DNA from 3 places in the Sodalis sp. C49 genome. Region 1 is predicted to be linked to each of the others. Evidence: predicted binding sites of a transcription regulator. Region 1 holds the regulator's gene; each other region holds the start of a gene.
What was found. The regulator PurR, encoded in region 1, represses purine synthesis genes. The targets are predictions, from matches to a motif close to CANGCAAACGTTTGCNTG.
Positions count from the first base shown of each region.

Region 2: the regulator PurR is predicted to act here: its motif matches at 1,408-1,425, upstream of purL (phosphoribosylformylglycinamidine synthase).
Region 3: the regulator PurR is predicted to act here: its motif matches at 681-698, upstream of glyA (serine hydroxymethyltransferase).

Region 1 is NZ_CP163303.1:852,505-860,105, forward strand. It holds gene ABUK12_RS03760 (MATE family efflux transporter) at 1-1,131, opposite strand, end outside; gene ABUK12_RS03765 (riboflavin synthase subunit alpha) at 1,337-1,978, shown strand; gene cfa (cyclopropane fatty acyl phospholipid synthase) at 2,232-3,383, opposite strand; gene purR (HTH-type transcriptional repressor PurR) at 3,829-4,845, opposite strand; gene ABUK12_RS03780 (YnhF family membrane protein) at 5,083-5,172, shown strand; gene ABUK12_RS03785 (NlpC/P60 family protein) at 5,236-6,129, opposite strand; gene ABUK12_RS03790 (Grx4 family monothiol glutaredoxin) at 6,541-6,888, shown strand; gene rnt (ribonuclease T) at 6,962-7,601, opposite strand, start outside.
Region 2 is NZ_CP163303.1:5,060,494-5,068,094, reverse strand. It holds gene purL (phosphoribosylformylglycinamidine synthase) at 1-1,284, opposite strand, end outside; gene mltF (membrane-bound lytic murein transglycosylase MltF) at 1,508-3,139, shown strand; gene tadA (tRNA adenosine(34) deaminase TadA) at 3,129-3,644, opposite strand; gene yfhb (phosphatidylglycerophosphatase C) at 3,700-4,338, opposite strand; gene murQ (N-acetylmuramic acid 6-phosphate etherase) at 4,531-5,472, opposite strand; gene ABUK12_RS22945 (MurR/RpiR family transcriptional regulator) at 5,653-6,501, shown strand; gene ABUK12_RS22940 (GtrA family protein) at 6,602-7,036, opposite strand.
Region 3 is NZ_CP163303.1:5,074,772-5,082,372, forward strand. It holds gene glrR (two-component system response regulator GlrR) at 1-137, shown strand, start outside; gene glnB (nitrogen regulatory protein P-II) at 203-541, shown strand; gene glyA (serine hydroxymethyltransferase) at 822-2,075, shown strand; gene csiE (stationary phase inducible protein CsiE) at 3,537-4,814, opposite strand; gene ABUK12_RS23005 (DUF1007 family protein) at 5,043-5,708, shown strand; gene ABUK12_RS23010 (nickel/cobalt transporter) at 5,711-6,748, shown strand; gene suhB (inositol-1-monophosphatase) at 6,761-7,564, opposite strand.

The sequences.
Region 1 (7,601 bases):
TACGCCGTTGCCAATCACCTGGATCGAATCGGAGATCTGGTAGATGGCCGCCAGCGCCATCAGATGGGAGGCCATCGCCACCACCGCCGGCGTATCGTTATACAGCCGGGCGATTTCCACCCGGTACAGGAAAGTGCATACCGCGGTCACGCAGGCCAGCATAACGCCCATGCCCAGGCTGGTCCAGGCGGCGACCCGCGCTTGTTCCACATCATTTTGCCCCAGGCGGAATCCGACGCGGATCGTGGCAGCGACGCCCATCGACAGCGGCAGCACGAACATCAGGGAGCTGAAGTTCAAGGCTATTTGATGTCCCGCCACCGCGACGATGCCAAGCGGCGTCACCAACAGCGCAACCACGGCGAACAGGGTAACTTCAAAGAACAGCGACAGGGCGACGGGTAAACCCAGGCCGGCCAGCCGGCGCAGCGCCGTCCAGTCGGGCCGGGAAAACCCGCCCGGCAGATGCAAATCCTGAAAGCTGCCGGCCCGGCGCATATAAAGCCACATCACCACATACATGAGCCAGTAGACGGATGCGGTGGCGATGCCGCACCCCACGCCGCCCATGGCCGGGATGCCGAATTTGCCGTAGATGAAAATGTAATTGATAGGCACGTTGGCAAGCAGGCCGAGAAAACCTATCGCCATACCGGGCTTGGTTTTGGACAGACCGTCGCATTGGCAACGCAGCACCTGGAAAAACAAATAGCCGGGCGCGCCCCACAGCAGGTAATGCAGGTAGGCGACAGCTTTTTGCGCCAGCACGGGATCGACATGGCGCATTCTCTCGATGACCAGGCGGCAGTTATACAGCACCGCCATAACCAAAATCGCCGCGGCCGCCGCCAGCCAGAATCCCTGGCGTACCTGATGGGCGATACGTTCGCGCCGCCCGGACCCGTTCAACTGCGCGATAACCGGCGTGAGGGCCAGGATCAGACCGTGGCCGAACAGGATGGTGGGCAGCCAGATGGACGTGCCGACGGCAACCGCCGCCATATCCGTCGCGCTGACGGAGCCGGACATGATGGTATCGACCACGCCCATCGACGTTTGGGCTATTTGCGCGAAAATAACCGGTATGGCCAAGGACATTAATGTACGCGCTTCCAGGAAGTACTTCTGCACGTAGGCACCTATGGTTTTATGTGTATGGAATAAGCAGGCGAAAGTTAACATAAAGGTTAAAAATCTGCGGCATAGTGTAAAGCATTTGTCCGGTTATACCAGTGCGGGACGACACAAATCCGTGCGGCGGCGGATTTGGATTTCCTGGGGAAATCGTGCACACTAGCCTGACTGATTCCAGCGGTGGTTTACAGAGGCCAAGGTTATGTTTACGGGTATTGTTCAGGGCACCGCGCCCATTGTGGCAATTGAAGAAAAAGCGAATTTTCGCACGCATTTCGTTTCCCTGCCGGCGGCGATGTTGTCCGGTCTGGAGGAGGGCGCCTCCGTGGCGCACAACGGCTGTTGCCTGACGGTAAGCGGCATTAACGGCGACGTGGTGGCGTTTGATTTGATGAAAGAGACGCTGCGGGTGACCAATCTGGGCGATCTGCAGGTGGGGGATGAGGTGAACGTAGAACGCGCCGCCACCTTTAACGCCGAGATCGGCGGACATGTGATGTCCGGGCATATCATGTGCACTGCCGAGATTGTGAAAATCGTGACGTCGGAAAATAATCGGCAGATTTGGTTCAGAATGCCGGACAAAGCGCTGATGAAATATGTCCTGTATAAAGGATATATCGGCATCGACGGCATCAGCCTGACTATCGGCGAGGTGGCGGCCGATAAATTTTGCGTGCATTTAATACCGGAAACCCTGATGCGCACCACGTTGGGTAAAAAAAGGCTGGGGCAGCGGATCAATATTGAAATCGATCCCCAGACCCAGGCGGTGGTGGATACGGTGGAGCGTGTGCTGGCGCAGCGGGAAGCGGCGATTGCCGCGACGTTAAATACCCTTTAACACGCCTGTCTTGAGTGCGGTGTTGGCGGGCCTAGCGTGCCATGGGGCACTCTGGCGGCCAGGAGATGGCCGCTTCGACCCCATCGGCGCGCTCTCCCTTTAACACGCCTGCCTTGAGTGCGGTGTTGGCGGGCCAGGCGTGCCATGGGGCGCTCTGGCGGCCAGGAGATGGCCGCATCGCCCCCATCGGCGCGCTCTCCCTTTACCACGCCTGTCTTGAGTGCGGTGTTAAAGGGCCTGGCGTGCCATGGTATTAACGGGGTACGCGAATACCGCCATCCACGCCTTCCGGGCTGAATAATACCTGCCATAAATGGATATTGCGCGCGCGGAATGCCCCCGCGCAGGCATTCAGGTAATAACTGAACATACGGTAAAAACGGTCGGAGTATTTGTTGGACAGCGCCGGCCAGGCGGCGACAAAACGTTCATACCAGGCTATGAGCGTTTTGTCGTAATCAGAGCCGAAGTTATGCCAGTCTTCCATAACAAAATGCTTTTCGCTGGCATGGGCTATCTGCTGTACCGACGGCAGGCAGCCGTTGGGAAAAATATACTTATTTATCCACGGGTCGACATTCATATCGGTGATATTCGAGCCGATGGTGTGCAGCAGGAACAGACCGTCGCGTTTCAGGTTGCGATCGATAACGTCGAAATAGGTGGCGTAATTCTTGGGGCCTACGTGTTCGAACATGCCGACTGAAACAATACGGTCAAATTGCATATCCAGATCGCGATAGTCCTGCAGCAAAATGGTGACATCCAGTCCCTCGCAGCGCGTTTGCGCCAGCTTTTGCTGCTCGGCAGAGATAGTGACGCCCTGTACCGATACGCCATAATTCCTGGCCGCGTAGGCGGCAAGCCCGCCCCAGCCGCAGCCCACGTCCAGCAGCGTCAGGCCGGGTCGCAGCTGCAGTTTTTCGCAAATCATCTTCAGCTTATCCTGCTGGGCTTCCTCGAGGGTGGTCGCCTGTTTCCAGTAGCCGCAGGAATATTGCATATAGGGATCGAGCATCTTTTCAAACAGATCGTTACCCAAATCGTAATGTTCTTTGCCCACGATCCAGGCCCTCTTTCGCGACTGGAGGTTCATCAGCCGGGCGGCGGCAATGCGTAAGGTATCTTTTAAATGATGCGGAAGTTTATTCTCCAGACCCGCCCTGAGAACACGCTGGAAAAAAATGTCCAGCCGCTCACACTCCCACCAGCCATCCATGTAACTCTCGCCCAATCCCAAAGATCCATCCTGCAATACGCGCTTAAAAAATCCCGGATTCTTGATTCGGATATCAAATGGTCTTGAACCATTGAGTTCAATACCGGCTTCAGAGAGCAATTCATGGACGATACGGTACCAATCATTATCATGAAAGCTCAGGTCTTCAACGCACGAGGAACTCATAGCTTCTCCATCACCTTTCTTCTGCAGTGCCCCGTCAGGAAAAGCACTCACCATGCCTGCGGGCTTTATAAGAATCCACGGTTATCCGTGGTGTCTGAAGTATCACCATCAACAGAGGAATATAAAGTAAACCTTAGACTGCGACTTAGCCGGGCGCTTTATAAAAGGGTGATGTCATGTTGGAAAACACGACATACTTTTATACAAATTTATTAGACAACTCGTTATAATTGTTAACGATATTGAGTATAAGCCTGCATTTTAATTTAGACAATAGCTAACGCGCTAATGTATTTCCCATTATAACTTAATGATTTCTCGCTGAAACAATAACTCTTTGCACAGAGATCATTATATGAAAAATCTTGTGTCCGAGGCGGACGGCGCTTTACATAGCAACAGACCCTGGAGGCGCCAGCCCGTTGCCCGGGCCTGGCGCGTGGCCTTAAGCGGGGAAGGGACCGTCTGCGACCGAACGGCGTTCAATCAGCGACGGATGGACTTCGATGGTTTTGGCGTTCTCGCGTTTGCTGGTAATCCTATCGAGCAGCATGGTAAGCGCCGCCTCGCCCAAATCCTCTTTAGGCTGATGGATGGTGGTCAGCGCCGGGCTGAAAAAGCACGAATTGCGCACGTTGTCGTAGCCGATGATAGAAATATCCTCAGGTACGCTCAGGCCCATTTCATTAATGGCGCACAGTGCGCCCATGGCCATAATGTCGCCGCCGCAGAAGACCGCGGTGGGACGCGGCGTTTGCGCCAGGATTTGTTTCATCGCCAGGTAGCCGGATTCAGGCTCGAAATTGCCTTGCACAATCCAGCGGTCGTTTAACGGGATGCCGGCCTCCGCCATGGCATGCAGATAGCCGCGGTGGCGGCCGCCGCCGGTGTTGCGCGCCAGCTGTCCGGGAATGGCGCCGATGGCGCGATGGCCGCGTTTAAGCAAATATTGCGTCGCCATATAACCGCCGGCAAAGGCGTTATCGATAATGGTGTCGGTAAAATCACGGCGGGCCTCACCCCAATCCATGACCACCATGGGGATATGCTGATATTCCTCAAGCATATCCAGCAGCGTTTCGGGATACTCGGCGCACATCACCAGCAGGCCGTCGACGCGCTTTTGCGCCAGCATCGCCAGATAGGCGCGCTGTTTTTCGAGATCATTGTGCGAATTGCACAATATCAGGGTATAACCGCGAGCAAAGCAATGGTGCTCAATCGCCTCGATAATTTCGGCGAAATAGGGCGCCTCGCTGGTGCTGGCGAGCAGGCCGATGGACTTGGTGCGATTGACCTTCAGGCTGCGCGCCACGGCGCTGGGTGAATAATGCAGTTGTTTAATGGCGTCCAGCACGGCAATTTGAGTGTCTTGCGCAACAAAACGGGTTTTATTGATCACATGCGAAACGGTGGTTGTCGATACATTAGCGCGTTTTGCCACATCTTTAATGGTTGCCATGCCTTTGATACTCCCGTACGCCCTGGCTGGAATAATGTCTGTCGAAGGCGCAAGCACTTTCCGACGCTGTGGAATTAACCGCTAATTTTCGTTCATCCCGCGCCAAAGTGAAAGTGTTAAATGTGGCGGCTACAGGTTGGGAGCAAGCTTTTTCATCGCTGTTATGGCAAACTGACGATAACTGCTCTGCGGGCCGGTGGATAAGGCCGGCGCCCTGGTTTACGTTAAGGAGATAGAATGGACAGCGATTTAAAAATGTCGTTACTGACCACGGTGTTCTCGCTGCTGGTGATTATTGTCTTCAGCTTTACCGCCGTCATGAACTGACACCCTCTCGGTTCAGATATAAAAAAGAGGAGCCTTGGCTCCTCTTTTTTTTCCGGCGCGCCTTCAGCGGATATTTTTCGGCGTGACCACCCGGCGGGCGCCCACGTAATGATCCTGCCAATAATCCTCACTCAGATAGCTGATACGGATATCGCTGCCGGTGCGGGGCGACTGGATAAAGCGACCATTGCCAAGATAGACGCCGACGTGATCCGCCGCGCCGCGATTGGAAATATGGAAAAAGACCAGGTCGCCGCTTTCCAGCTCGTCTTTCTTAACCGGCGCTGCGTCGCGCAGGTGGTACATTTCGTTGGCGGTGCGCGGCATATGGATGCGTACCACATCCTTGTAGGCATAATAAATCAGGCCGCTGCAGTCAAAGCCGGTATTAGGCGACATGCCGCCCCAACGGTAAGGCTTGCCCATTTGGGAGAGGAGTTTATTCATGGCGGTAAGCTTGGCGGTCTGGTAGCGTTTCTTATGGCTCTCGCTCATCTTTATCGGCTGATCGTTGGCCACCAGTTCTACCGCCGCCTGATCTTTTATCATCCGGTGCCGGCCGTAACCTTTTTTATAGCCTTTTTTCGGCGGAGTGAAGGAGGCTATTTTTTTCGTCGCCGTGGTTTTTGATGCCTTGGCAAGAGGGGACGTTTTGCTTTTCTTCGCGCCGGTTTTCGCCACCGCGGGTTCCAAAGGCCGTTTAACGCCGGCTTTTTCATGCGCCGGTTCCGGCGATTTTTTAATGCTGGCTTTTTCACTGACGGCGGGCGCGCTGGCGACAGGTTTGCTTTTCTTGGCTATTTTTACCGGTTTGCGTTTGCGCCGGTCGCCGGTTTTTGCCGCCGCTGCCTGGGATTTGCGCTGATCGGCATTGACGCCGGCGCTCGGCGCGGCATGTGCCAGGTTCAAAAACAACTGGGTAAAAAGCAACACAAAAAGCGTAAAGCATAAACGCATGATAAACGCTATCCTTATGTGGCCCAAAATAGGGGGTTATCAACACCTCACAGGAATTTAAGCTATTTACCTCGTCATTGCATCATCAATTCACTACTTATTGTGTATAAACGTGAATAAGTTCGATTTTGCTGCATTTAACAGCGTTCAGCGGCGCTTTATTCAACATATTTTGAGGGTGTGCACCGAATGTTTCAGCCCGTTTTGTTCGGCGGCAGGGGGTAAAAGCCGCTACAGTGATAGTATTGCCTGTCCTACGTGGGCGGGCCGGGAGTGAATTGACGCGCCTTTACCGCGCGGGCCGGCAAAAAAACGTTTATTTGTTTAGCCGGTAGTGGCTAAAATGAAGAGACTGCGTGTAATCCCGCACAGTGCAGATAAGGCCAGATGCTGGCTTGAGGAAGCGAGACAATGACGACGATTGAAAAAATTCAGCAGCAGATAGCTGAGAACCCGATTCTTCTTTATATGAAAGGCTCGCCAAAATTGCCCGGCTGTGGTTTTTCCGCACAGGCAGTACAGGCGCTTTCCGCCTGTGGTGAGCGTTTCGCGTATGTGGATGTCCTGCAAAATCCCGATATTCGCGCCGAGTTGCCGAAATTCGCCAACTGGCCGACCTTCCCACAGCTGTGGGTGGATGGCGAACTGGTCGGCGGCTGCGATATCATTATCGAAATGTATCAGCACGGCGAGTTGCAACCGTTGATCAAAGAGACCGCGGTAAAATACAACTCCCAGGAAAACCAGACCCCTTCCTGAGTTCCCCGGGACGCCTGCGGATAACCCCCGCCCCTTGCGGCGGGAGTTTTTAACCGCCGGACGCAAGCATCGGCTAGGCGTGCTCGCCGGCGGCAGGCTCGCCGACGGGGGGAACAGGCCAGCCGCCGAGACGTTTCCAGCGATTAACCAGCTCACAAAATAATTCAGCGGTGCGTTCGGTGTCATAGAGCGCGGAATGCGCCTGGCCGGCGTCAAATTCGATGCCTCCGGCCGCGCAGGCTTTGGCCAACACCGTCTGGCCCAGCACCAGCCCGCTGAGAGCAGCGGTGTCGAAGGTGGCAAACGGATGGAAAGGATTACGCTTTAATGCCGCCCGTCCGGCCGCCGCCATAAGAAATCCGTGGTCGAATCCGGCATTGTGCGCGACGATAATCGCGCGGTTGCAGCCCCGATCCTTAATGCCTTTGCGCACCATTTTGAAAATTTCATGCAGCGCCTCGTACTCGCTCACCGCGCCGCGCAGCGGGTTGGTCGGGTCGATACCGTTAAAGGCCAGGGCTTCCGGCTGCAGTTGCGCGCCGGGAAAAGGCTCGACATGGAAATGCAGGCATTGGTCGGTGACCAGCCAGCCTTCATCGTCCATGTTGAGGGTGACGGCGGCGATTTCGAGCAAGGCGTCGGTTGCGGCGTTAAAGCCCGCGGATTCAATATCGATTACCACTGGATAAAAGCCGCGAAAACGGCCGCGAAGG
Region 2 (7,601 bases), 1.3 Mb from region 1:
TTCCCCTTTCTGCACATGGCCGTCGCGAATATTGCCGAGGCCGCCCGCCAGCATAATGGGCTTATGGTAGCCGCGCAGCTCAATGCCGTTATGGCTGTTGACCCGCTCCTCATAAGTGCGGAAATACCCGGTCAGCGCGGGACGGCCGAACTCATTGTTAAACGCCGCGCCGCCCAGCGGACCGTCGGTCATGATATCCAGCGCGCTGACAATGCGATCCGGCTTGCCGAAATCCTCTTCCCACGGCTGGCCGAAACCGGGAATGCGCAGGTTGGAGACGGAAAAGCCCACCAGGCCGGCCTTGGGCTTGGACCCGCGGCCGGTGGCGCCCTCATCGCGTATCTCGCCGCCGGAGCCGGTGGCGGCGCCGGGCCAGGGTGAAATAGCCGTGGGATGATTATGGGTTTCCACCTTCATCAGGATATGCGCCGCTTCCTGGTGATAATCGTAACGGGCGCTGCCGGGTGCGGCGAAGAAACGTCCCACCGCCGGTCCCTCCATGACCGCGGCATTGTCCTTATAGGCGGACAGGACAAACTCCGGCGTCTGTTCAAAGGTGTTCTTGATCATTTTAAACAGCGACTTCGGCTGTTCCTGGCCGTCGATAATCCAGTCGGCGTTGAAGATTTTATGGCGACAATGCTCGGAGTTGGCCTGGGCGAACATATACAGCTCAACGTCGGTGGGATCGCGGCCCAGGCGGGTAAACGCCTCGAGCAGGTAGTCGATTTCATCCGGCGCCAGCGCCAGCCCCAGCGTCTGGTTGGCCTGCTCCAGGGCGTCGCGGCCGTCCGCGAGCATAGCCACGGTGCGCACCGGCGCGGGCTCGTGATGGGCAAACAGCGCCTGCGCCTGCTCCAGTTCGCCGAAGACGGTTTCCATCATCCGGTCATGCAGCAACGTCCCCAGTTGCCGCCACTGGTCACCGGTCATCGACGCGCCCTGGAAATAAAACGCCAGCCCGCGTTCCAGGCGCTTAACCTGCGCCAGGCCGCAGTTATGGGCGATATCGGTGGCCTTCGACGACCAGGGGGATAATGTGCCGGGACGCGGCGTAACCAGCAGCAGCCGGCCCTGGGGCGCATGTTCGGCGAGAGAGGGGCCATACTTCAGCAGCCGTTGGAGCCGGGCAAGCTCGTCGGCGGAAAGCGGCGCGCTCAGGTCGGCAAAGTGGACATATTCAGCATAGACATCGCTGACCGGAAGCCGGGCATCCTGGCAGCGGGACAATAGCTTGTTGATACGAAATGCCGACAGAGCGGGCGAACCACGCAGTATTTCCATAATAAAAGATCTCTCGTCTTTGAACCGGCGACCAAAGGTGCTCGGGTACGGCTTGCCATGGGGCGCATCTTTAGCGCAGCTTCAGGGGGGAAACGCGCGCCATTATAGAGAATCCCGGCGGCGGACGAAACCGTTTGCGCGGTTATTGTTGCGATTCTTCTTGTTAAAACGTCCCCGCGGCGGGAATGCAATAAATTTGCACCTTGGCGTTTTGTTAAGCAAAATGCTCCGACCCCAGGGAAAAAAAGATAATAACACCGCGATCACAGACCGCGATAAAATCGCCCCGGCGAGAGATAACTATTTGAAGCGTTTTAAATTAAATTATGTCGTGACCGGCGTTATCGCCGTCATGCTGACCTGGGCGTTGTGGTTAAACGTCCCCTGGCACAGCATGCAGGACGATAAACTCAGCCAGATAAAAGCCAGGGGAACGCTGCGCGTCAGCACCATCGACGCTCCGCTGAGCTTTTATACCGCCAACAACCAGCAAACCGGTTTCGATTACGAACTGGCGAAGCGTTTCGCCGATTATCTGGGGGTCAGGCTGGTCATCCGCCAGCGCCATACCCTCAATGAACTGTTCGACGATCTGGACAACGACGATGCCGATCTGCTCGCCGCCGGATTGCTCTACAATAACGACCGTCTGCAGCGTTTTACCACCGGCCCCGCCTATTATTACGTTTCCCAGCAACTGGTGTACCGCCTGGGCCAGCCGCGGCCGAAAAACCTCGGCGCCCTGCAGGGCCGGCTGGCCGTCTCCTCCGGGTCGGCGCATATCTCGCTGCTGCGCGGCCTGAAGGAAACAAAATATCCGCAATTGCAATGGGAGGTATCCTCCGATCTCAGCAGCAAGGCGCTGCTGGAGCAGGTGGCCGAAGGCAAGCTCGACTATACGCTGGTGGATTCGGCGACCGTCGGCCTGCTGCAACGGGTGCATCCGCAGCTGGCCGTGGCCTTCGACGTCAGCGACGAGGAGCCGGTCACCTGGTATCTGCCGCGGCGCAATAGCGACAACCTTTCCGCCGCCCTGCTGGATTTTTTCAGCGGCCAGGAAGCGGACGGCACCATGGCGCGGCTGGAGGAAAAATATCTCGGCCACGTGGGCAGTTTTGATTACGTGGACACCAAGACCTTTTTGACCTCCATCGACGCCACGCTGCCGACGCTGCAAGGGCTGTTCCAGCAATATGCCAAGGAAATCGACTGGAAACTGCTGGCGGCCATCTCCTATCAGGAATCCCATTGGAATCCCCAGGCCGTCTCCCCCACCGGCGTGCGCGGCCTGATGATGTTGACCCGCGCCACCGCCGATAGCCTGGGCATTACCGATCGGCTGGACATTGAACAAAGCATCCGGGGCGGGGCGCTGTATCTGGAACGCATGATGCAAAAAGTGCCCGATACCATTCCCGAGGATGAAAAAATCTGGTTTGCGCTGACCGCCTATAATATGGGTTATGCGCATATGCTGGACGCGCGCGCCCTGACGGCAAAGCAGCAGGGCAATCCCGACAGCTGGGTGGACGTCAAGCTGCGCCTGCCGATGCTCAGCCAGCCGCGCTACTATCAGCAAACCACTTACGGCTATGCGCGCGGCCAGCAAGCCTACAATTACGTGGAAAATATCCGGCGCTACGAAATGAGCCTGAACGGCTACCTGGAAGAGAAAGAGAAAAAGGCGGCGCAGCTGGCGGCGACCGAGGCTGAACCGCTGGCCCCGTCCCCGGCCGCGACGCCCGGCCCGGCGCCGGCGAAAATCCCGCCGCAGATCACCGGACTGTTCCCGCCCAATGCGACCGGCGCCGTGGCCGCGCCGCCCTGGATCCGGCCCGGCGGCGTTATTCCGTAATCGTCGGGTCCTGGGACTTCAGCGCCAGGCGGCGCGCTTTATGCGCCTCGCGGCGGGCACGGAAAAACGCGCTCAGCTGGGCGGAGCACGCCCCGGCCAGTACGCCCTCGGTAATAGCCACGCAATGATTAATGCCCGGCTGGCGCAGCACATCGCACAACGAACCCGCCGCGCCGGTTTTCTCATCCCTGGCGCCGAAGACCAGCCGGCCGACGCGCGCATGGATAATCGCGCCGGCGCACATTACGCAGGGTTCAAGCGTGACGTATAGCGTGGTATTCACCAACCGGTAGTTGCCAAGCACCGCCCCGCCCTGGCGCAGCGCCATGATTTCCGCATGGGCGGTGGGATCGTGACGCCCGATGGAACGATTCCAGCCTTCGCCGATGACCCGGCCGTCCAGCACCAGCACCGCGCCCACCGGCACCTCGCCCTCGCCTTCGGCCCGGCCGGCCAGGGAGAGGGCATGGCGCATCCAGCTTTCGTCGCCCTGTTCGCCGTGCATATCTGTTCTCCCGGATGATTCGCAGCCGGTGATTATACAGGGATAAAGGGATTTTTTAATCCAGTTGTTTTAACTCGCCCTCGCGGGTGACGCGCCAGCGATGTTCGCAAAAATAGAGCAGCGGGCTGTCGTGCTGGCTATCGCTATAGCCGCTGAACAGCTTAAGCGGCGTGCCCAGTTCGCGCTCGAGCTGGGCCACTTTTTCATGCCCCAGGCAGCGCAGGGTCAATACCCAGCCGCCGTGCCGGCGGGTCATCCTGCTGCCGATAAGCTTAACCCGCGGCAAAAACAGCGCGTCGGCGTACACTCCTTGCACCAAGGGTTCCGGCGAGCCGGTGATCAGCCACACCTGCGCATCCTGGCTGGCCAAATAGTCGTTCAGGCGCTGCAGCACGATGGGAAAGCCGGTGACCCGCTGGCGGAACCAGACGACAAAACGTTGCTGCAACTTGATAAGCCGGGCTTCGCTGTGGCCGAAGGTAATTGCCCATAACAACAGGCTCATCGGCCAACGCGCCGAGCGCCCCTTCACCAATAGCCCGATGCCGACGACCGGCAATACCGGCAGGACCAGGATGGCGTTCAGCGGCAGGTGGCGCAGCAGATAACGCAGAAAACAACCGAACATATCCTGTTGATGCAGCGTGCCGTCCAAATCGAAAAAAACTATGCGCGAGGCTGCTGTGCGACTCAAAACAACTCCTCCGGTTAAAATATCTTATGATCCCGGGCGTCCGTCCCCGTCGCCAGGGTAACGATCATGCCGGCCCACGGAAAACATGTCCGGCGCCGGAAGGGGAAAAATACGCGCATGCGCATACGGTTGTTATCAGTGTAGACAGTACTGGTGGATGTAGCCTATTTACCGCGCCCTGAAAACGGTGTTTTATTTCCCGGCATCAAGGGCATGGCGCAAATAGCCCCGGTGCTCCGACAGCAGGCGCGCCGCCTCGTCGGCGTCAGCGCCGGTGAGGATCATCAAAATCGCCGGTTTCACCGCATAGCCGGTCAACGCGAGGATTTCACCGGCCCGCGCCGTATCGCAGCCGGTCGCCTCGGCCACAATACGGCAGGCGCGATCCGCCAGTTTAATGTTGGTGGCCTTCACATCCACCATCAGATTTTGATAGACCTTACCGAGTTTCACCATGGCGCCGGTGGAAATCATATTCAGCACCAGCTTTTGCGCGGTGCCGGACTTCATCCGGGTGGAGCCGGTCAGCACCTCGGGGCCCACCACGGGCGAAATGGCGATACGCGCCTCACGGGCCAGCGGCGAACCGGGATTGCAGGAAATGGCCGCCGTGGGACACCCCAGCCCCGCAGCATAGCGCAAACCGCCGATCGCGTACGGGGTACGGCCCGATGCCGCCAGCCCGACCACCATATCCACGGCGCGCAGTCCGATGGCCTGCAAATCATCCCGGGCCAGGGTCAGGCTATCCTCGGCCCCCTCCACCGCTTTCAGCAAGGCGCCCGGCCCGCCGGCGATCAGCCCCACCACCATGCCTTCGGGCACGCCGAAGGTGGGCGGACATTCAGCCGCGTCCAGCACGCCCAGCCGGCCGCTGGTGCCGGCGCCCAGATAGATCAGGCGACCGCCGGCGGCAAGCGCCGCCGCCGCCAGATCCACCGCCCCGGCGATGGCGGGTAATTCGCGGCCGATGGCCTCCGGCACCAGGCGATCCTGTTGATTAAACAACGTCACCATCTGCAGGGTGGAGAGCATATCCAGGTTCATCGAGGCCGGATTACGGGTCTCCGATACCAACGCGCCCAGGGTTGCCACATCATTGTTCATCTCGTCACCATTGAATTTTTTATTCATTTAATTGAATCTATTATTGAATATTAAATTCCGGCAGGCGAGAAAATTCTGTACTCTGTCGTCTCCGGAGCGGAATGGCCATGGCAGGGTTCGACATGCATATTCACCCTGGGCGCTTTATTTATAATCCCTTGTTAATGGGCCGTTGTTTTATGAGTTTTTCGTTATGAGTCTTTTGTTATGAGCAGTGTGCTTCGTATTCGTCAGCTATATCGCTCGCTATCGCTCAACGACCGCAAGCTGGCCGATTATCTTTTAACGCAAACCGACCAGGCAAGGCATCTCAGCTCGCAAAAAGTCGCCGAACAGGCAGGCGTCAGCCAGTCAAGCGTGGTGAAGTTCGCGCAAAAGCTGGGTTACAAAGGCTTTACGGCGTTAAAACTGGCGCTCAGCGAAACCTTGGCCGGCGCCTATGAGCTGCCGTCCATCAGGGTGCATAACCATATCTTAAGCGACGATCCGCTGAAAGCGGTGGGCGAAAAGCTGCTGACGGAAAAAGTGGCCGCGCTGCGGGCGACGCTTGATATCAATAGCGAGGAAAAACTCCGCCAGGCGGCGGCCATGTTGCAGGAGGCCCGCCGGGTGATTATCGTCGGCATCGGCGCATCCGGCCTGGTGGCCAAGGATTTCTCCTATAAGCTGATGAAAATCGGCATGTCGGCGGTGGCGGAAACCGACATGCACGTACTGTTGGCCACCATCCAGGCGGTCAGCCCCCATGACCTGCTGCTGGCCATCTCCTTTAGCGGCGCGCGCCGCGAGATTAACCTGGCGGCGCAGGAGGCGCACCGGGTAGGGGCGCGGGTGATGGCAATCACTCACTTCTCGCCTAATGCGCTGCAACAGCACGCCGATATCGCCCTCTACACGGTGGCGGAAGAACAGGCGCAGCGCAGCGGCGCCATTTCCTCCACCATCGCTCAGCAATCGCTGACCGATCTGCTGTTTATGGCGCTGGTGCAGCGCGACCTGGAAAATGCGCCGCAGCGCATCCGCCATAGCGAAGAACTGCTCAAAAAATTAGTCTAATCCCCATCCTGACGAGAGATGCGCCGGCGCGGCCCCGGCCGCATCCCCAGCCGGTTTCAGCATTCAATGCGCCCGTGCCAAAGGCGTAGCCCCGTCGCGGTCAGCGCGGGTTCGGCTTGCCGTCAGGGGACGCCGGCAGGCGGGTTTTCTGATTAAAGATAAAAAACCGGGCGGTGGAATAGTTAAATACCATCCCGGTCAGGCTACCCGCCGCCACCCCCAAAATCGGGTACTGCTGTACCAAGGCATAACAGGACACCAGAAACCAATAGGTCAGGTAATTGACCGCCCCGCCGCTAAGCATACATATACCGTACCTGATGGCCTCGGACAGGGCCGAGCGACCACTGCGGCTTTGGCGAAAGGTAATCATTTTATTCAGGATCCACGTGGTCAGCACCGCGCAGACAAAAGACACCCCGCGTCCGGCATACAGGCCTAACGCATCCTTTAATAGATACAGCACTCCCGAGTCGACGATAAAACCGACACCACCAATCATACCGAAGAAGAACAGTTCTTTAATTTTTTGCATATTTTCCACTCAACGTGTGCTGCTGCCCATAAGGCATCAGGGCCGGCCATGTTGATTTTTTGTCTGGGCGCCGCGAAGCGCAGGAGCATTGCCGATACTGTATCTCAAATTCACGCCAGCGGCCTCCTTTCCTGAGCGTAAAACCGTTTTGCCAAAAGCCGCGTCAATAAATGATAACCACGTTTGGCCCGTGAGATAAAGCACCGCCGGAAGTGTGCAACCCCCGGGCGCCGCCGCCAGGCGGATAATGCTGATGTAAACGTCAAGCGCACCGCCAGAGGTCATAATAAGAAAGGGAGTTAATGCAAGGGGACATTGATAAAAATCGTCGCAATATTGATTATAAAAACGTCACTTTATCCTGATAAGCGTTATAGGACATTCATTTCACATCATTATTTTACTTATAAAATTTCATATGCATTTAAATTTCACTCACTTTTCATCCCCTCTTTATTGAATATCACTGGGCTCACATGCAAACTGACGCCGTTATATTTTTTAACAGAAAAGCATCAAAGTTTAAAAAATAAAATAACCATTTTGCGACCAGGAACCCTTTCCA
Region 3 (7,601 bases), 1.3 Mb from region 1:
TACATTATCTGCGTAAATTATTGCAGATCACCAAAGGTAACGTTACCCAGGCGGCGCGTATGGCCGGACGTAACCGCACTGAATTTTATAAGCTTTTGTCTCGTCACGAGCTGGACGCTAACGACTTTAAAGCCTAAGTTGGCTCTCTTTTTACCCATGCTGCGCGGCCGGCGTCGCCGGGCTGCCTGAAAAAGGTTTTACGATGAAAAAAATCGATGCAATTATCAAACCGTTCAAACTGGACGATGTGCGCGAGGCGTTGGCGGAAGTCGGCATCACCGGCATGACCGTCACCGAGGTGAAAGGCTTCGGGCGCCAGAAAGGCCATACCGAGCTTTATCGCGGCGCGGAATATATGGTGGATTTTTTGCCCAAGGTAAAAATCGAGCTGGTGGTGGCCGATGATATCGTCGACAGCTGCGTCGATACCATCATGCATACCGCCCAGACCGGTAAAATCGGCGACGGTAAAATCTTTGTTTTCGACGTTGCGCGCGTTGTGCGTATCCGCACCGGCGAGCAGGACGAAGAAGCGATCTGACGCCCGCCGTTATTCCCGCGCCCGCGGCATATACCGCTGGGCGGGGAGTCCCGTGGTCATGAAAAAATTCCCCGCCGGCATGAAAAAAAATCCCAATCCCCTTGCGACCCGCGCGTGCCCGCCCTTATGGGCGCGCGGCGACGGAATCGTTTGCTTAAAAACCGGCGCGGGCCCTATCGGAGCAGGGGCAAAAAAGTTTACACTATCGCCATAGCGTCAACGGATTCTTACAATCTTTTTTTTCACCCCACAGCGATGCCAGCTGAGCCAGGAGAAGCGGATGTTAAAGCGTGATATGAACATTGCAGATTATGATGCCGAATTATGGCAGGCAATGGAGCAGGAAGTGGTGCGCCAGGAAGAGCACATTGAACTGATTGCCTCGGAAAACTACACCAGTCCGCGCGTCATGCAGGCTCAAGGCTCCCAGTTGACCAATAAATATGCCGAAGGTTATCCGGGCAAGCGTTATTACGGCGGCTGCGAATTTGTCGATATCGTCGAGCAGCTGGCCATCGATCGCGCCAAGGAGCTGTTCGGCGCCGATTATGCCAACGTGCAGCCGCATTCCGGGTCGCAGGCCAACTTTGCCGTCTATACCGCGCTGTTGCAGCCCGGCGATACGGTGCTGGGCATGAACCTGGCCCACGGCGGTCACCTGACCCATGGTTCGCCGGTTAACTTTTCCGGCAAACTGTATAACATCATTCCTTACGGCATTGATGAGAGCGGCCATATCGATTACGCGGAGCTGGCGCAATTGGCCGAAACGCATAAGCCGAAGATGATTATCGGCGGTTTTTCCGCCTATTCCGGTATTGTCGATTGGGCTAAGATGCGTGAAATCGCCGATAAAGTGGGCGCTTACCTGTTTGTCGACATGGCCCATGTGGCCGGCCTGGTCGCCGCCGATGTCTATCCGAACCCGGTGCCTCACGCGCATGTGGTGACCACCACGACCCATAAAACCCTGGCCGGTCCGCGCGGCGGCCTGATCCTGGCCAAGGGCGGCAGCGAAGAACTGTATAAGAAGCTCAATTCCGCCGTTTTCCCGGGCGGGCAGGGCGGGCCGTTGATGCATGTGATCGCCGGCAAGGCGGTGGCGCTGAAAGAAGCGATGGAGCCGGCGTTCCGTATTTACCAGCAGCAGGTGGCCAGGAACGCCAAGGCCATGGTGGCGGTGTTCCTGGAACGCGGCTACAACATTGTTTCCGGCGGTACCGATAACCATCTGTTCCTGCTGGACCTGGTGGACAAAAACCTGACCGGTAAAGAAGCCGATGCCGCGCTCGGAAGGGCGAATATCACCGTGAACAAGAACGCCGTGCCAAACGATCCTAAGAGTCCGTTTGTCACCTCCGGTATCCGTATCGGCACGCCGGCGGTCACCCGGCGCGGTTTCGGCGAGCAGGAGGTGCGCGAGCTGGCCGGCTGGATTTGCGATATTCTGGACAGCATCCATGACGAAGCGGTTATCGAGCGCACTAAAAAGAAAGTGCTGGATATCTGCGCGCGCTATCCGGTTTATGCCTGATAGCCCCCCAGGCCCGCGCTCACGTTGATACGTCTGGTTTGAATATCGTGTTGGCGGGCCTATCGTGCCATGGGGCGCCCGGGCGGGCGTGAAAACCACGCCCGATTCGGCCCTATTGGCACGCTCTCCCTTGAAAATGTCTGCTTTGAGTTCGGTGTTGGCACGCTCTCCCTTTAACGCGCCATTTGCAAGAAGGGTATGCAATATTGGCTACCCGTTAAGGTGAATGTCGCCACGGTTATGTCGCTGCGGCGTGGGTTTCGCTCGCCGTGCATTAGCGTGTGCCAGGGCTTATGTCGCCCCGCGTGGATTTCGCTTGCCGTGCGTTAGCATGTGCCAGGGCTTATGTCGCCCCGGCGTGGGTTTCGCTTGCCGTGCGTGCGGTGGTTATATGGAGCCGGGTGCCGGCAAGCGACAAAGAGGCCGTAGCGCGACGGCCTCCTTGACCTCCGCGCGCCCGGCAGGTCGCGCGTCGCTGCGCGATGCCTTCCGCCGCCCATGCCCCCGTGATGCACCGGCCCGTTATGCGCTCCCGGCGCAACGGGCCTTTCGCCGCTCCCGGCGGCTCATGCCGGGGGCACTGCCGTCGTCAGCGCGCTTTATGCCGGGACCTATGTCGCGGTCAGCGATGTGATTTATAGTACACCAGCGCCGCTGTGGGCTCAGTGGAAGGTAAGGGAAAGGTATAGTTAGACAGAGAAGCGGGTAATCATTGGTAAATGTAAAAGGCACTGCGACAGGTCAGTCATACATGCAGTCAGCAATTAGCAGTCATACGCTAATGCAATGCAGCCAGCATTCACGCATTCAGCCGTCATGGAGTCATACAGCGAGTAGTCATGCCGCCGGCAATTATAGTCATATAACCATACAACCATGTAGACAGGCGTCTGGCATAAATGTGCGGCAGTGAGTAACAGATAGCAGGCTGCGAGCCTTATCCAAATTAGCCCAAAATTAATACCGATATTCTTCCCGGTAAGTACATAGCACTAAGAACCCCAAAACGCCTTATTGCTTTCAGGCGATGGTGTTGACCTGATGCCGGCATCCGGCGTTATATATAACCACCGCACGCACGGCAAGTGAAACCTCCCCCGTGACGGCATAAGCCTTGCCGCAAGCTAACGCCAGGCCAGGCAAGCGAAACCTCCCCCGTGACGACATATGCCCTGCCGCAAGCTAACCCATGGCAAGCGATACCTTCGCCGAGGCGACATAAACCCTCGCAAGCCGCCGGCGAAATCCCCGCCAAGGCTGGCCGCTTTACATTTAAATGCGGTAGAAAAAGTGCGTCTATCTCTGTTAGGGCGTGCTGCGTACGCACCAGCCATTTGACAATAATAATGGGAGCATAACCGGACAGACCCCTGGACCTGCAAGACGGTTACCCCGTCGTGCGGAAAACCACGCCCAATTCGCCTCTTAACGCGTCTGCTTTGCGTTCGGTGTGAATCTGTCTCAGCAGTTGCCGGCCGTGCCCGGGGTTTCCAAAAGCTGGCGGATGCGCTCTTGCTGGCTTTGCGCCAGCGGCAGGCGCACCAGCATCAACGGCGGGGAAAACAGCGGCAGCGGCATGGCGAACGAGGTCACCACCAGAACGGTGTTTTTGGGCGCGCCTTGCGCCTGGAATTCCGCCAGGGCCTGGAATTTGATATTCAGGGGCAGCAGGGTTAACTCGCGGATCTGCAGCTCCAGCAACTTCTCCTGCTCGCCGCCGCTTTTGGTCAGGATCACCACCTGTTTTTCCTGCAAATCATTGTCCTGCATCAGCCAGGCGCCAAAAATGACCGCAATCAATCCCATCTCTTCACGCGAAAAACGAATGCGATAGGCGGCCTCAAACGGCATAACCGCCGTCTTGGCGGTGCGCAGCAGCCGCGGGTATTTCTCCTCCACCTCCATTTGCAGGCTGTTGTCGATGCCCACGTGAAAATGACAGCGCTCCAGGGCCGCGCTGAGATGTGAAAACAGCTGGCCGGCCAGCATTTCCGGCTCATTGAAACTCATGCCGGCCAGTTGCTCGAAGCGTTTGACCAGTTCCTCCACCTCGTGCAGTAACTGCCGGTCCTCGCCGGAAGGCGAACGGGCGCGGTGCGGGGTTTTCAGCATCCGCGACAGGAGCGTCAGGCACAATAGTTCGGCGGGAGGGACCGGCCAATGGCGGAACATGTCCGTCACGGCGGCATACTCGGCTTTTTGCCGCAGCCACTGCTGCTGATGCTGGTTGAATTCAGGATGATCGGCCAACGGGCACTGACAAAGGATATAGCGCAGATAAATCGCGAGAAAAGCCCGGTCATACGGGGCGGCGGGGCGATCGATAAGCACCGTGAACCGCTCAACCAGTTCGTCTATTTGTAGCGCGCTTGCCTGAAAAGCGGCGGGAGCCTGGGACCAGAGCTGTTCCTGCAACGGCAGGAAATAGCGGGTTACTTTGTCCGCGCACAGGCGTAAGGCCCGGCGCATGCCTTCTATCAGGCATAGGCGCTGGTTCAGGATTGTGCCTTCGATCCGGTAGCTGCCGTCATGATGCGCAATCAGCTGAAGATGGTATATGCGTCGGATCTCGCTCTCTATATGAGCCAGATCGCGCCGTGTCGTGGGCAAATCCTCGCCGTTATAACGGGCCAGGGCGGCCAATGACAATGACGGCACGGGCGCAAAAAGCATCAAAAGCAAATGGCTACGGCGTTGTGGACCTGAAAGCGCTGGCACCTCTGGGGTGTTCAGGCTCATAGATGTGATGCCCTTACGTTAAGGAATACAGCTAATAATAGCGAAACAATTTCCCTAAGTGAGATTACAGCCTATTTTGTTTGCGGGCTTTAAGCCCGGTCACACTTTAGCCTTCCTAATCGTTCCGCCGGTTATGCAAAGTTGACCGAAAATGTCTTGCGGCGCGTTCCGGATTTCCGCTAGCATCTTCCCGGGGAATAACAGGACGGCAAAATGTTATGTGGCAACATGGGTAAAGACAGGGGTAATACGCCATGCCGGCGGTTGCCCCTCGGATTGTTTCTGGCCGTCGCCGGTGGTTTTTGCCGGCCGGTATATGCTCATCCACATAGTTTTATCGATATGAAAACAGACATCCTGGCGCAAGACGAGCGGCTTACCGGGCTGAAGATGACCTGGACCATGGATGAGATCACCTCAGCCGATGTATTTTATGACGCCGGCGACGCCAAACCGGATTCGGTGATCTGGAAAAAGCTGGCGGCGCAGATTATGGCCAATGTGCTGGGCCAGCACTATTTCACGGAAGTGTACCGGGACGGCAAGGCGGTGAAATTTGAAAATCTGCCCACGGAATATCATCTGGAGCGCAATGGACTCAAGGCGCGGCTGGTATTTGTGCTGCCGCTGGCGCATCCGCCGGAGCTGAAAGGGGCGCCCATCGTGTTTTCCACCTTTGATCCTACCTATTTTGTCGATATGACCTATGCGGATAAACAGGCCGTCAGCCTGCCGCCGGACTTGGCCGCGCGGTGCGCCATCGACCTGATGACCCCCGCCCCCAACGCGGCGCTGCAGCGCTATGCGCTGTCGCTGGATAAAGCGGCGGCGCCGGACGTCGATATGGCGCTGGGCAAACAGTTTGCCCAGCGGGTGACGCTGCAATGTCATTAAGGATGCGAACCGGCCAAGCGCCGGAGCCCAATCCCTGGTTCGGTCTGTGGCCGTTCTGGTTGTTTTTGCTGGCGTTGCTGGGCGCGCTGGGCTGGATATCGTTGCACTGGGCCAACATCATGACGCTAAGCATCGAGTGGCAGCGTCAGTTGCATCAGCAGCTGGCCCAGCTGATGCAGCAGGTGCAGCGTGATCCCGGGCGATACGGCGGCGCCCTGCTGCTGTTCAGCCTAACCTACGGCATACTGCACGCGGTCGGCCCGGGACATGGCAAGGTGGTTATCACCACGTATCTTTCCACCCATCCCGCGCGCTTAAAACTCAGCCTGACGATGACGCTTGCGGCCTCGCTGCTGCAGGGCGCCATGGCGATTGCGCTGGTGACGCTGGTGCTGGTGGCGCTGCGGCTCTCCTCCGGGGTTCTGCATCTGAGCGAAGCGTGGCTGGAGCGGGCCGGTTATCTGCTGATGATCCTTGCGGGCGTAATGCTGTGCCGCCGGGCGGGCCTGCGGCTATGGCGGACGCTGAGCCGGCGCTACGCTACCCGCGGGCGGGCCCTGCCGCTGGCGTATTATCCCCGGCTGACTTATTTGCCCTCCGGGGGCGGCGGGCCGGGCGATCATCACCATCATGGCGGCTGCTGCCACCGCCATCTGCCCGGCGATGAGGAGCTGGTCTCTGCGGAGGGCTGGCGTACCCGGCTGGCGGTGGTGCTGGCCATGGGCGTGCGTCCCTGTTCCGGGGCGGTAATGGTGCTGCTGTTTGCCAAGGTGCTGGGGGTGTATCTGTGGGGTGTGCTGTCGGCGCTGGTGATGGCGGCGGGGACGTCGCTGACGTTGTTGCTGGTATCGCTGCTGGTATTTTTCGGGCGCCGTTATGCCGAACACCTGACTCGCAGGCACGCAGGCGGCGCTGCGCGCGCTGCCGCCTGGGCGGCATTATCCCTCGCCGGCGGCATGGCGCTGATCGTTGCCGGCGCGGTACTCTTCGCCGGCGCGCACTATGCGCCAACGATCGGCATCCGGCCTTTCAGCCAGTGAAGCTGATGGCGCTTAATGCCTTAACGCATCGCTCAGTTCTTCGCGCATCGCGCCCAGCATGGCCTTGACCACGCGCGGGTTGCCCGCCACCAGGTTACCGGAGACCAGATGGTTATGGCCGCCGACAAAATCGGTGACCAGGCCGCCGGCTTCACGCACCAGCAGCTCGCCGCCGGCGTAGTCCCAGGGTTTCAGGCCGATTTCAAAAAAACCGTCTACCCGGCCGGCCGCCACATAGGCCAGATCCAGCGCGGCGGAACCGCTGCGACGGAAATCGGCGCATTGCTTGAACAGCTTGCCGACAAGGTTCATATAGGTGGCGGAGTGCTGTTTTAGCTTAAACGGGAAACCGGTGGCGATGATCGCCCCTTCCAAATCGCGGGAGGTGCTGCCACGCAGGCGATAGCCGTTCAGCTGGGTGCCCTGGCCGCGGGTGGAGGTGAACAGTTCGTTGCGCATGGGATCGTAGACCACGGCCACTTCGGTGCGGCCTTTAATGCGCACGGCGATGGACACGGCGAAATGCGGGAGGTGCTTGATGAAATTGGTGGTGCCATCCAGTGGGTCGATAATCCATTGTACATCGGGGTCTTCGCCTGCCAGTTCGCCGCATTCTTCACTGATGATGGTGTGCTGGGGATAAGATTTGCGGATAACTTCGATGATTAAACGTTCCGCCTCGCGATCGACGTTGGTCACGAAGTCATTATCGCCTTTCTGGCTGGCTTCGACGGCATCGGGGGTTTCATAATGTTTGGCAATTAAATTACCCGCCTTTCGCGCAGCGCGAATGGCGATGTTGAGCATCGGATGCATGGATATCGTCCACTAAGATGTTAAAGAACTAAAACGG